Regions from separate parts of the Cobetia sp. 14N.309.X.WAT.E.A4 genome, predicted to be linked through region 3. Evidence: predicted binding sites of a transcription regulator. Region 3 holds the regulator's gene; each other region holds the start of a gene.
The links. Region 3 encodes sigma-54, which starts transcription at its own class of promoters, with help from an activator protein. Its sites were predicted from a motif close to TGGCACNNNNNTTGCTNT; they were not measured.
Positions count from the first base shown of each region.

Region 1: OW493_RS10910 (dimethylamine monooxygenase subunit DmmA family protein) is a predicted target of sigma-54. The motif match lies at 2,038-2,055, and genes of this name have one in related genera.
Region 2: OW493_RS04475 (ANTAR domain-containing protein) is a predicted target of sigma-54. The motif match lies at 1,889-1,906, and genes of this name have one in related genera.
Region 4: urtA (urea ABC transporter substrate-binding protein) is a predicted target of sigma-54. The motif match lies at 1,874-1,891, and genes of this name have one in related genera.

Region 1 is NZ_JAPNXT010000007.1:38,111-41,320, forward strand. Features, by position in the region: gene OW493_RS10900 (protein glxC) at 1-115, shown strand, start outside; gene OW493_RS10905 (FMN-binding glutamate synthase family protein) at 130-1,470, shown strand; gene OW493_RS10910 (dimethylamine monooxygenase subunit DmmA family protein) at 2,140-2,826, shown strand; gene OW493_RS10915 (PDR/VanB family oxidoreductase) at 2,811-3,210, shown strand, end outside.
Region 2 is NZ_JAPNXT010000002.1:250,836-254,045, reverse strand. Features, by position in the region: gene OW493_RS04480 (CmpA/NrtA family ABC transporter substrate-binding protein) at 1-1,124, opposite strand, end outside; gene OW493_RS04475 (ANTAR domain-containing protein) at 1,175-1,750, opposite strand; gene OW493_RS04470 (NarK family nitrate/nitrite MFS transporter) at 2,360-3,210, shown strand, end outside.
Region 3 is NZ_JAPNXT010000001.1:53,322-56,531, reverse strand. Features, by position in the region: gene lptB (LPS export ABC transporter ATP-binding protein) at 1-189, shown strand, start outside; gene OW493_RS00235 (RNA polymerase factor sigma-54) at 562-2,010, shown strand; gene raiA (ribosome-associated translation inhibitor RaiA) at 2,609-2,917, shown strand; gene OW493_RS00225 (PTS sugar transporter subunit IIA) at 2,927-3,210, shown strand, end outside.
Region 4 is NZ_JAPNXT010000014.1:29,197-32,406, reverse strand. Features, by position in the region: gene OW493_RS15585 (PLP-dependent aminotransferase family protein) at 54-1,475, opposite strand; gene urtA (urea ABC transporter substrate-binding protein) at 1,960-3,210, shown strand, end outside.

The sequences.
Region 1 (3,210 bases), on a different contig from region 3:
ACTGGCGGAGCTGCTGGCGAGTGCCGGAATCGAAGAAGACCCGGCCAGCTTCACGCGTTATGGATCTGCGCGTCAGCTCTATCACTTCAAGGTCGACAACGCCTCAGCCTACTGATCAGGATGCCCAACATGACCGACGAGACTCAAACACAGCCCTACAACCCGGCATTGCGCGAATCCGCGACCTTCGGCCGCGATGTCATCCATGAGATCCAGCGCGCGGCGGAGACGGGAATCTACGATATCCGTGGCTGGGGCGCCAAGCGCAAGGTGCCGCATTTCGATGACCTGCTGTTCCTCGGCGCCAGCATGTCGCGATATCCGCTGGAAGGCTATCGCGAGAAGTGCGAGACCGAAGTCGTGCTCGGCACGCGCCATGCCAAGAAGCCGGTGGTCATCAGCACACCGGTGACCATCGCCGGCATGAGCTTCGGGGCCCTGTCCGCCCAGGCCAAGGAAGCGCTGGGGCGTGGTGCCTCGGAAATCGGCACCTCCACCACCACCGGCGATGGCGGCATGACCCCGGAAGAGCGCGGCCAGTCCTCGCGCCTCGTCTATCAGTACCTGCCATCACGTTATGGCATGAACCCGGATGACCTGCGCAAGGCCGATGCCATCGAAGTCGTGCTCGGCCAGGGCGCCAAGCCCGGCGGTGGCGGCATGCTGCTGGGGCAGAAGATTTCCGAGCGGGTCGCGGGCATGCGCACTCTGCCGCAGGGCATCGATCAGCGCAGCGCCTGTCGCCACCCGGACTGGACTGGCCCGGATGACCTGGCGATCAAGATTGCCGAGCTGCGCGAGATCACCGACTGGCAGGTGCCGATCTACGTCAAGATCGGCGCGACCCGCACCTACTACGACGTCAAGCTGGCGGTGAAGGCGGGCGCGGACGTCATCGTGCTGGATGGCATGCAGGGCGGCACCGCCGCCACCCAGGATGTCTTCATCGAGCACGTTGGCATCCCGACCATGGCCGCCATCCCCCAGGCCACTCAGGCACTGCAGGAGATGGGCCTGCATCGTGAAGTGCAGCTGATCGTCTCCGGCGGGATTCGCAACGGTGCCGATGTCGCCAAGGCGATCGCGCTGGGTGCCGACGCCGTGGCGATCGGTACCGCCGCCTTGATCGCGCTGGGCGACAACCATCCGCGCTACGCCGAGGAGTATCAGAAGCTGGGGTCCGCCGCCGGTTTCTATGACGACTTCCAGGATGGCAAGTGTCCGGCCGGTATCTCCACCCAGGACCCGGAGCTGAGCCAGCGACTGGACCCGGTCGCGGCCGGCAAGCGCCTGGCCAACTACCTGCGCGTGCTGACGTTGGAAGCTCAGACATTGGCACGCGCCTGTGGCAAGTCACACCTGCATCATCTGGAGCCGGAAGATCTGGTCGCCCTGAATGTGGAAGCGGCCGCCATGGCACGTGTTCCGTTGGCGGGCACCAACTGGGTGCCGGGACAGGGCGGTTACTGATGGCTCGATCTTCATTATGCATGAGCGTGATTGGGCATAGCTGGCATTGCGCATGATTGTGATGGTAAAGGTGCGGAGTCTTTTGTCAGCAAACTCGCCGGAGTGTTGTCCGGGAAAGTTGCTACGATGCAGGAAGTTTTCTCCGGTTGATGTAGAAATATGACCTGACGATATCGAGTCATCAAAGCGCCTCACCGTTCGGTGAGGCGCTTTCTTTGGTGTTGAGTAAAGTCAAGTAATCCGACCAGTATCATGCAGAAAAAGCGCGTCAGAATACTGATAGTGGAGAAGCTTAGGGTGCCGTATAGATTGAAGGTTCGCGATTCTAACTGGATAGATTTTTCAATTCTTTCAGTAGTTTGAAGATATTCCATGATAAGGATATCTGGCGTAGCGATTGGCTTATGGGGGTGAGATAGATTCAGGGCAATAATGGTGAATTGAAGCCGTTTTTTATGAGTCAAGGGTCCTGTTTTGGTGCGTAAACATCTCTATTAATTGTTCATATGTGAAGTGGGGTTTTCAGGTAATTATGCTGGGTGTGTGGAGCAATGATTTTGCCATCAATGGCACGAAATATGCTCATGAAATGGAGTGGTAGTCGGGTGCACGTCATCGTCAAGACGGCGGCATTACAACAAAGACAATTTCTCAGAGCAGGGTCGTGTCATGAAAAGCCCGCAATCATCCTCTGTCACTGCCGGGATTCGAAGTCGGCAACACTATCCACGCATCGAGGCGCTGCCCGATGCCCAACGCTATCTGGTGGCGTGCCAGTCTCCCGAGAGCCTGCCAGGCACTGGAGAGGCGGCGGGCAACGCCCGTCAGCAACTGCAGATGCATTGTCAGCTGATCAGTACGCTGCTGGGGCAGCTCGGCAGTCGCGAGGTGGGAGGCGCCGTGCAATCCGCTCCGGCAACAGAGGCGTTGCCCACGGGGCCCGCCGACAGCGCCCGCCTGCATCGCTGGTACGACGTCGATGATCGCCCCCTGGCCTGCGATGCGCTGGCGGGTGCCATCGGCGAGGTAGGCGCGGCGGGGTGTCTGGTCATCATCGGCAGTGAGCATTTCGTGTGGCAGGTCGCCAATCTGGCTCAGCAGCAGGGGCTGCTGCTGGATGACATGGTGATGCTGCCGGTGGCTGCCCTGGGGCGGCATGTGTTCTGCGTGCACTGCCAGCAGGTCAGTGAGCACGTCATCCACTCGCCGTCAGCCTGCGATGGCTGTGGTTTGATGCTGGAAGTGCGTGATCATTTTTCCAAGCGTCTCGGCGCCTACATGGGCGTGCGAATCGATGCGGAAGCGCCGGGAGAGATTCCCCCACAGGAGGAGGTGGCACCATGTCTCGCTTCATGAAGGCGCGGGTCGCCGCGGTCGATCAGCTCAGCAGCAGCGTGCGCCGTCTCACTCTGGTGCCTGCCGATGAGACTTCACCCTTCACGCCGTTCTCGCCGGGCAGCCATGTGGTGCTCGGCATTCCGGGAGAAGGGCGGGTGTGTCGCAACGCCTATTCATTGATCAGCTCGCCGGATGATCCCTCGCATTACTGCATCGCGGTGCGTCGTCAGCCGGTCTCGCGTGGGGGCTCCGAAGCCATTCATTCCCGCGTGCAGGTCGGCGACGAGCTGGAGCTCAGCCCGCCGGCCAACCTCTTTCTGCCGCACTGGCAGGCACGCCACCACCTTATGTTGGCAGGCGGCATCGGCATCACGCCGTTTCTCTCCTACCTGCCGGAGCTGG
Region 2 (3,210 bases), on a different contig from region 3:
TGCGTGCCTTCACTGCGCTCATCCGCCACCGGCACCACCATGCCCAGCTTGCGGGCTGCGCTGCGGTAGAGGTCCGGGCGTACGCAGCGTGCCAGGGTCGCTTCGAGGTCATTGTCGCTGACTCCCTCGAGATGCCCCCAGCGCTGCATCTGGGCGGCATACCAGCGGGTCTGCGAGCGCCACGGGAAGTTGGCCGCGTAGCGATGGAAGATGGTCCAGCCGGGATTTTCCCGCTGGAACGCCTCCCCCGACTGCTCGACATCCACGTCGCGCAGTCCACGCGCCACCACCGAAAGCGGCACTTCCTGCATGCCTTCATCATGCAGCCACTGCGCGGCCTGCTCACGGTTGCCCGGGCGGTCCAGCCAGGCACAGGCCTTGAGCAGCGCGCGAATCAGCGCCTGATGCGCCAGCGGGTGCTGCTCCGCCCAGTCCTCGCGCACGCCCAGCACCTTTTCCTGTCCGAAGCGCCAGATATCATGACTGCCCGCCACCACCTGCCCCATGCCCTGCACGGCGGCCAGACTGTTCCAGGGCTCTCCGACACAGAAGCCGTCCAGCGCGCCACTTGCCAGCTGGGCGGCCATCAACGGCGGGGCCACCGCACGCATCTCGATGTCGCGATTCGGGTCGATCCCGCCGGCCGCCAGCCAGTAACGCAGCAGATAGCGGTGCGAGGAGAAGGGATGCACGCTGGCAAGCTTGAGCGCCGCCTCCCCACGCTCGCGGCGCGCCTGCACGTGCGCCGCCAGCGCCCGAGACACCGCCAGCGGAGAGCCCAGGTCATGCCCCTCCTCGGCCAGCGCCGCCATCAGGGCCCGCGACAGGGTGATGGAGTTGCCGCCCAGATTGAGCGTCATCGCGCTGATCACCGGTGTGGCGCGGCCATCCAGCCCCAGGGTCGAGGTCAGCGGCATCAGCGCCAGCATCTGCGCGCCCTGCAACACGCCGGTCTGCAGGTCATCGCGCAGTGCCGCCCACGACGGCTGCCACTTGAGCGTCACGGCCAGCCCCTCCTCACGGAAGAACCCCTGACGCTCCGCCACCACCAGAGGTGCCGCGTCATTGAGCGGCATCAACCCCAGCGTCAACTGATGGCCATTGAGAAGAGAATCACTGAGCATCACATCCACCTTTTGAACGATCGAAAGAGAAGGACATCACGAGACTCGGCTCAGTGCCGACGCGACGCCTTGAGCAGCTCATCGGCCAGCTCGTGCAATGCCAGACGCCGATTCATCGCGGTCTTGCGCAGGTATTGGTAGGCCGCATCCTCCCCCAAACCGCGACTCTCCATCACCAGCGCCTTGGCGCGATCCACGCTGCGCCGCTGTATCAGAGTGGTCTGGGTGCGATTGAGCTCGCCCTTGAGCGCACGGTGAGCCTCGAAGCTGGTGATGGCCACCTCGACCATGCTGCGCACCATCGCCGGCATGACGTGATCCACCACGTAGGCGGACACGCCGGCGCCAGCCGCCTGGCGCACCAGGTCCGGCGCGTCCTCACTGGCCAGCATGATCATCGGCTTGGGATAGTGACGCCCCAGCTGGCCGAGGTGCTCGAGGGTGTCACGGCTGGGCAGGTCGGCGTCGATGATCACGGCATCCGGCTGATGGTGCTGCACCAGCGCATGCAGGTCCTCGTGTTCATCGACCCGCAGCGCCACCTCGAAGCCGGCGCTCAACAGCGCCTGCTCCAGAGCGGCGGAACGCTCGCTGCGCACATCGACGATCAACACGGTCACGGGCATATCAGGCTTCCTTGGCAGTGTGTCAGGCGGTGGTGCCGGGGTGTCAGGCGACGCCTCGAGCGATCAGGCACCGACGTCCGAGATCAAGGACGACGGCGTCTCCGCAAGCGGGAGTCAGGATGGCGTCACGCCTCTGACACTGCAGGATTCATGCCACAAACTGGTGCAGCGCTGGCCAGAAAGGCCTTCCGCAGTGCGCAAGGGCGCGCCCGGCTGCACAGCAATGATGCATGGCGTGATCTGGCGATCTCTCGCCCGCCACGTGCGCCAGACTGGATCATCCTCACCCCGCCGCGCACCGCCACTGGGCATCGCCCTGCTTACTCCCCACTGCTGTCTTGCCCGACATGATGATTCCAAGCCCTTGATATGACGGGGGTTGGACGCACAACACCCCCGCAAGTGGCGCGCTACTTGCTTTGAGTCAGGCAATGGCAGACAAGCGTGCCATGCATCATCCATGACGTGGACCAGGCTCCCGGGAGTACGAGTGCGTCGAACCAGGCCCCTCAATGACGAGGCGCCCCGCTGTCGTTCACAGCTGTTCGACCACCCGTCGTGCGCCGAGACCCTGGCGTCCGGCACCGACGCTGTACCAGGAGCCCACTCATGGATATTCGCAACAAGGCCAGCCGTATCCGGCTGTTCAGCTTCAATACCCCGCAGATGCGCGCCTTCCACATGTCGTGGTTCGCCTTCCACGTCTGCTTCTTCGGCTGGTTTGGCATCGCGCCCTTGATGGCCGTGGTGCGCGATGACCTCGGCCTGACCAAGACCCAGATCGGCAACACCATCATCGCCTCCGTCGCCATCACGGTGATCGTGCGACTTGCCATCGGCGTGCTGTGTGATCGCATCGGGCCACGCAAGGCCTACACCTGGCTGCTGTGCCTCGGCTCTCTGCCGGTGATGTGCATCGGCTTCGCCGACAGCTTCGAATCCTTCTTCCTCGCCCGTCTGGCCATCGGTGCCATCGGCGCGTCCTTCGTCATCACCCAGTACCATACCTCCGTGATGTTCGGCCCCAACGTGGTCGGCACCGCCAATGCCACCACCGCCGGCTGGGGCAACCTGGGCGGCGGCACCACCCAGATGCTGATGCCGCTGGTGATGGCCGGCCTTCTGATGCTGGGCGTCGAGCAGACCCTGGGCTGGCGTCTGGCGATGGTCGTGCCGGGCATCGTGCTGTTCCTCACCGGGATCGCCTACTACTTCTTCACCCAGGATGCGCCGGACGGCAACTTCAGCGAGCTGCGTGAGCGTGGTGAGCTGCCCAAGGCCGAGAAGGAATACAGCATGCGCGCCACTTTCGGCGCGGCGGCACGCGACATCCGTGTCTGGGCCCTGTTCCTCGTCTACGGCGCCTGCTTCGGGGTCGAGCTGACCATCAACAACGTCGCCGCCATCTACTTCTTCGATCACTTCGACCTCGATCTCGCCACCGCCGGCCTCATCGCGGG
Region 3 (3,210 bases):
GTGCGCCAGCTGCGTGACCGCGGCATCGGGGTGCTGATCACCGATCACAACGTGCGCGAGACACTCGACATCTGCGATACCGCCTACATCGTGGGCGATGGCCAGATCATCGCGCATGGCGACGCCGACACCATCCTCGCCAACCAGCAGGTGCGTGATGTCTACCTGGGCCATGAGTTCAAGCTCTAGCCCGAGAGTGGCGTCAGCCTGGTGAGAGCCGTCAGCCTGGTGAGAGCCGTCAGCCTGGTGAGAGCCGTCAGCCTGACGAGAGCCGTCCGACCTCTTCTGCTCTCACCAGCACCCTCCAGCACCCGCCACTTCCTGCTTCACTGTCGGGGCCTCGTTCCCCGCCCCCTCACGCAAGCGCCTCGACAGGCGCTTGCGTGATCTCCCCGTGAACCCTCCTGCTCTGCCACACCTCACTCGAATGCATGACGTCCATACCACCTTGGTGGCAACATGGCATGCAAGTTGCTTGAATATTCTCGACTGCCCCTTGTCAGTGCCCCGACCCACGGTATAGCGTAGATGCACGTTCCTTTGCCGTGAATGACAGACCCCATGAAACCCACCTTGCAGCTTCGACTCGGCACTTCCCTGACCATGACCCCGCAACTTCAGCAAGCGATCCAGCTGCTGCAGTTGTCGACGCTGGACCTGCGTCAGGAGATACAGCAGGCGCTTGAGTCAAACCCCATGCTGGAGCTTGACGAGGAATACGAGTCGCTGGATGTCGCGGAGACACAGGACAAGAGCGAGATCTCCACCTCCGAGACCAACAGCGAGATTCCTGAAGAATACCCTCTCGACAGTGACTGGTCGGACCTCTACCAGGATCACGCAGGCAGCCTGACCAGTTCCGGCAGCGGAAGCTCGAGCGAGGACGGGCCGGACTTCGATCGCAACACCAGTGTCGAAAGCCTGCAGGACCACCTGCGCTGGCAGCTGGCGATGACGGACCTCGATGCGCGTGAACGCCAGATGGCGGAGAGTCTGATCGATGCGGTGGATGGGGCCGGCTACCTGAGCATGAGCCTGGACGAACTGGTCGATGGCCTGCGAGGTCAGGGACTGCCCGGCCTCAAGGCGTCGGAACTCGAGCAGGTCCTGCTGCGCCTTCAGCAGTTCGATCCCACCGGTGTGTTCGCTCGAGACCTGCGGGAATGCCTGCTGCTGCAGCTGGCCCTGCTGCCGGACGATCTGCCATTGCTGGCCCAGGCCCGCCGTCTGGTGCGGCAATTCCTCGAGGCACTGGGCAATGACGATCGCAAGCTGCTCAAGCGTCGCCTGAGCCTGGATGATGATGAGCTGGATCACGTCATTCGTCTGGTACGGGCGCTCGACCCGCGCCCGGCGTCCGCCTGGGGCGAGCCTGCCAGTGATTACGTCATCCCGGACCTGCTGGTCCGTCATACGCGTCACGGCTGGCAGGTCGAGCTCAACCCGGAAGCGCTGCCCAAGCTGCGTATCCAGCCGGAATATGCCGCCCTCATCAAGCGGGCCGACAAGTCCGCGGACAATACCTTCCTCAAGGACAATCTTCAGGAAGCCCGCTGGCTGATGAAGAGCCTGTCCTCACGCAATGACACCCTGCTCAAGGTGGGCCGCGAGATCATGGCGCGCCAGATCGACTTCCTCGAGCAGGGGGAAGAAGGCATGAAGCCGCTGATCCTCGCCAACATCGCGGAAGTGGTCGAGATGCACGAATCCACCATCTCGCGGGTGACCACCCAGAAATATATCCACACCCCGAGAGGCGTGTTCGAACTCAAGTTCTTCTTCTCGAGTCAGGTGGGTGGCAGCGGCAACGGTGACGCGCACTCCAGCACCGCGATCCGTGCGCGCATTCGCAAGCTGATCTCGGAAGAACCGGCGCGCAAGCCATTGTCCGACTCACGCCTGGTGGATCTGCTGGCCAGTGATGGCATCGAGGTAGCGCGCCGGACGGTCGCCAAGTATCGCGAGGCCATGGGCATCCCCTCCTCCAGCGAGCGCAAGCGCTTAGCGTGAGTCTCGACAACGGATACCCGCAGGCCAGCGGACTCCACACGTCGGAGCGCTGAAGCTCGCCCCCTTGCACCTGCCATCCTGGCATCATCTGCCAATCGGTCGTCTGAATACCGGTTGGCAATGCCTGTCCTTGCGACTGCGTGAGTGACTTCACGCCCCAATTGCCTATTTTTCCAGCCACTTTTCTCCAGAGTGCTTTCTTTTTCCCTCACATCCCACGGACAGATAGCCAGGGGTCGCCACCGACTCCTGCCACACGAACGTCGACGTAAATGCTGACATTGGCCACAAACGGCCGGTTTCTCGAGCCCCATTCCGTCCGTGATGCGAGGCGATGCTCATGAAGAACCTGCTGATATCCCTCGCTGGGTTGAAGACAAGCCTTGCCCCACGATGCAGCGCAGCGTTGATCTTTGTTCAAAGCTTGGGCATTGTCGGGGTAGACGCTCGGTACACCGGCACCGCCGCTCTCGCCAGCAGATGATCGCCACGAGACCATGGCCGGAGTCAGAAAGTGGCCGCGCGTTCAATCAGGGTTTGCTCGCAGTCAAAAAGGGTTACAATTCAAAGGCAACCCGCTGGATAAAGGAGCGTGTCCATGCAAGTGAATATCACCGGGCATCATGTGGAACTCACCGATCCTCTCCGCGATTATGTCAACGAGAAGCTCGCTCGCCTCGAACGGCATTACGACAACATCACCAATGTTCAGGTGACACTGTCGATCGAGAAGGAACGCCAACAGGCTGCCTGCACCCTGCACGCCGCTGGCGCCGACCTCCATGCCCTGGCAGAAGACCCCAACATGTACGCTGCCATCGACGCGCTCGCCGACAAGCTGGACCGCCAGCTGGTCAAACACAAGGAAAAGTCCCAGGCTCGCTCTCAGGGCACCGGGACCCGTTGACCTTCTGCCATGACACTTGATCAGATCCTTCCCCCCGAGCGCACGCTCTACGGCGTCCCCGGGGGGAGCAAGAAGCGGGTGCTGGAATTCTTCAGCACCTTCATTGCTCAGAACATTCCCAGCCTGGACAGCCAGGAAGTCTTCTCGCGCCTGATCGGGCGCGAGAGACTGGGTTCGACGGGCATCGGCCACGGCGTGGCCGTGCCACATGCACGCAGTCCACACTGCAAGACCCCCATCGCGGCGTTCATGAAGCTCGGTGACCCCATCGACTTTGACGCCATCGATGGCGA
Region 4 (3,210 bases), on a different contig from region 3:
GCACCTCGCACCTCGCACCTCGCATCTCGCATATCGTCTAAGCGGTCCGCGTTTCAGGCTGCCTTGAGCAATTCACCCAATGTCTGCATGGCGCGCTCTGACGCCGCGTCCCACGGGTGGCCGTAGCTCAAGCGAATGCAATGCTTGAAGCCCTGGGTGGCCGAGAAGATGGGGCCCGGCGCCAGACTGATGCCGTGGGCCAGCGCCTGCTGAAAAAGGGCCAGCGAGTCGATGTGCTCGGGAAGCTCGCACCACAGGAAGTAGCCCCCGTGGGGATGGGTCACGCGGGTGTCTGCGGGGAAGTAGCGATCAATGGCTGACAGCATGGCCGTCTGCTGGGTCTCGAGCGCCAGGCGTAGCTTGCGCAGGTGGCGGTCGTAGCCCCCATGCTGGAGGTAGTCGGCAAGGGCTACCTGGGCAGGCAGCGATGGCGAGATGGTCGTCATCAGCTTGAGGCGAGAAATCTCCCGGGTATGACGCCCCGCGGATATCCAGCCCACCCGATAGCCCGGCGCCAGGCACTTGGAGAATGACCCGCAGTGCATCACCAGACCCTCGACATCCAGCGCCTTGACGGGCTGTGGGGGCGACACCTCGGCACGTTGATCGAAATACAGTTCCGCATAGACATCATCCTCCAGCATCGGAAGCTGATGACGGCAGAGCAGCGCATACAGTTTGGCCTTGCGCGAATCGCTCAGGCTGGCACCCAGCGGATTCTGCAGGTGGCTCATGAACCAGCAAGCCTTGATGGGCAGCGACTCCAGACGATTCTCTAGCACCTCGAGATCAATCCCGTCACGCGGGTGCACCGGAATTTCCACTGCGCGTAGCTTGAGCCGCTCAAGCACCTGAAGCGTGGCATAGAAGGCCGGCGCTTCGATGGCGACAAGGTCTCCGGGCTGGGTGACACATTGCAGGCCGAGGTTGAGCGCCTCCATGGCGCCATTGGTGATCACCAGCTCCTCCGTCGGCAGCTGCATGCCGTTGACCATGTAGCGCTGAGCGATCTGCCGGCACAGGTCAGGATGGCCGGTCGTCATGTCGGAGATCACGGCATGCGACGATAGCTGGCGCAGCCCGCGCGTCATGCTGGTTGCAAGCCGCGAGAGGGGGAAGAGCTCTGGGCTCGGGAAGGCAGATCCGAAGGGGACGGTATCGTTGTCGCGCAGTGAACCCAGTATCGAGAACACCAGCTCACTGACGGCGACCTCAGAAGGGGCTTCCTGCTGCAGGGCGACATGTGGTTCATCGAGTATCCGCGAGGCATTGTCGCGTACGAAATATCCCGAGCGCGGCCGCGCACTGATCAGTCCCTGATTCTCCAGCAGGTAATACGCCTGAAAGACGGTAGAGGGGCTGATGCCATGTGCCTTGCTGGCTTGGCGCACTGAGGGCACGCGCTCACCCGGCGCGAGAATTCCGGTACGAATCAGGTTGGAGATCTCGGCGGCAAAGCGTTCATAACGCTTCATGGGAAGCTGTCCTGGTGGGCTGTGGAAGGGCAAGGATACCGGAGTGATTACGCCGGCGCATGGCGCGGTGGCCGGGATGGATTATTGTCCATGCCAAAAGAGTCGGGGAGGGCAATGCATCATCAGCGTGCTGCTGATGCTGACGTGTCCTGCTCGACTTTCGCCCGCTGCACCAGTCAAGGCCATGCTTTTGACTGATAATCTCCTCATTGCGCCATGCCGGGATGAGTTTTGTGCACGATATTCATAAATTCACCTGTTTGGTGCAAAAAGCTGGCTGGCATATTTTTGATTGAGCATATTTGGTGCGGCTTATATTCAAAACGATATCGAGATTTCCTTTTGACTGAACGATGGCAACGCACGGCACCGATGTTTCGTGTGATTGCCTGCTTTGCTGGCACATCAATTGCACTACCTCAGTCGGGATAACAAGTACAACAAGATACGAGGGAATGTCGTGAACAAGAAAATTGCTGCCGCAATGCTGTCCGCCTGTGTCGGTTTCTCGCTGGCCAATGTCGCCCAGGCGGAAGAGGGGCCGATCAAGGTCGGCATCCTGCATTCACTGTCCGGCACCATGGCGATCAGTGAATCGACTCTGAAAGACACCATGTTGATGCTGATCGAGAAGCAGAACGAGAAGGGCGGGCTGCTGGGACGCAAGCTGGAGCCCGTCGTGGTCGACCCGGCCTCCAACTGGCCGCTGTTTGCCGAGAAGGCGCGTGAACTGCTGGCGCAGGACAAGGTCGATGTCATCTTCGGCAACTGGACGTCCGTCTCGCGCAAGTCGGTGCTGCCGGTGGTCGAAGAGCTCAACGGCCTGTTGTTCTATCCGGTGCAGTATGAGGGCGAGGAGTCCTCGGAGAATGTCTTCTATACCGGGGCGGCGCCCAATCAGCAGGCGATTCCGGCAGTGGATTACTTGATGAATGATGTGGGTGTCGAGCGCTGGGTATTGGCGGGCACGGATTATGTCTATCCGCGTACCACCAACAAGATTCTGGCCGCCTACCTCAAGTCGAAGGGCGTGGCGGACGAGGATGTGATGGTCAATTACACGCCTTTCGGTCACTCCAACTGGCAGTCCATCGTCTCGGACATCAAGTCCTTCGGCAGTGCTGGCAAAAAGACCGCCGTGGTCTCCACTATCAACGGCGATGCCAATGTGCCGTTCTATCGTGAGCTGGCCAACCAGGGCATCGATGCCGAGGACATTCCGGTGGTGGCCTTCTCGGTGGGCGAGCAGGAGCTCTCGGGCATCGATACCGCACCGCTGGTCGGGCATCTCGCGGCCTGGAACTACTTCATGAGTGTGGACAGCGACACCAACTACGACTTCATCGATGAGTGGATCGCCTACACCGGCAAGGAAGATGCGGTCACCAATGATCCGATGGAAGCCCACTACATCGGCTTCAACATGTGGATGGAAGCCGCTCGCAAGGCGGGCAGTGTCGAGGTCGATGCGGTCAAGGACGCCATCATCGGCGTGTCCGTTCCCAACCTGACCGGCGGCTACGCCACCATGATGCCCAACCATCACATCACCAAACCGGTGCTGATCGGCGAGATCCAGGACAACGGTCAGTTCTCCGTCGTCTGGCAGACCCCCTCCACCGTGGCAGGTGATGCCTGGTCGGACTATCTGGAAGGTTCCAAGGACCTGATCAGTGACTGGCGCAAACCGATGGAATGCGGCAACTACAATGTCGTGACCCATTCCTGTGGGGCT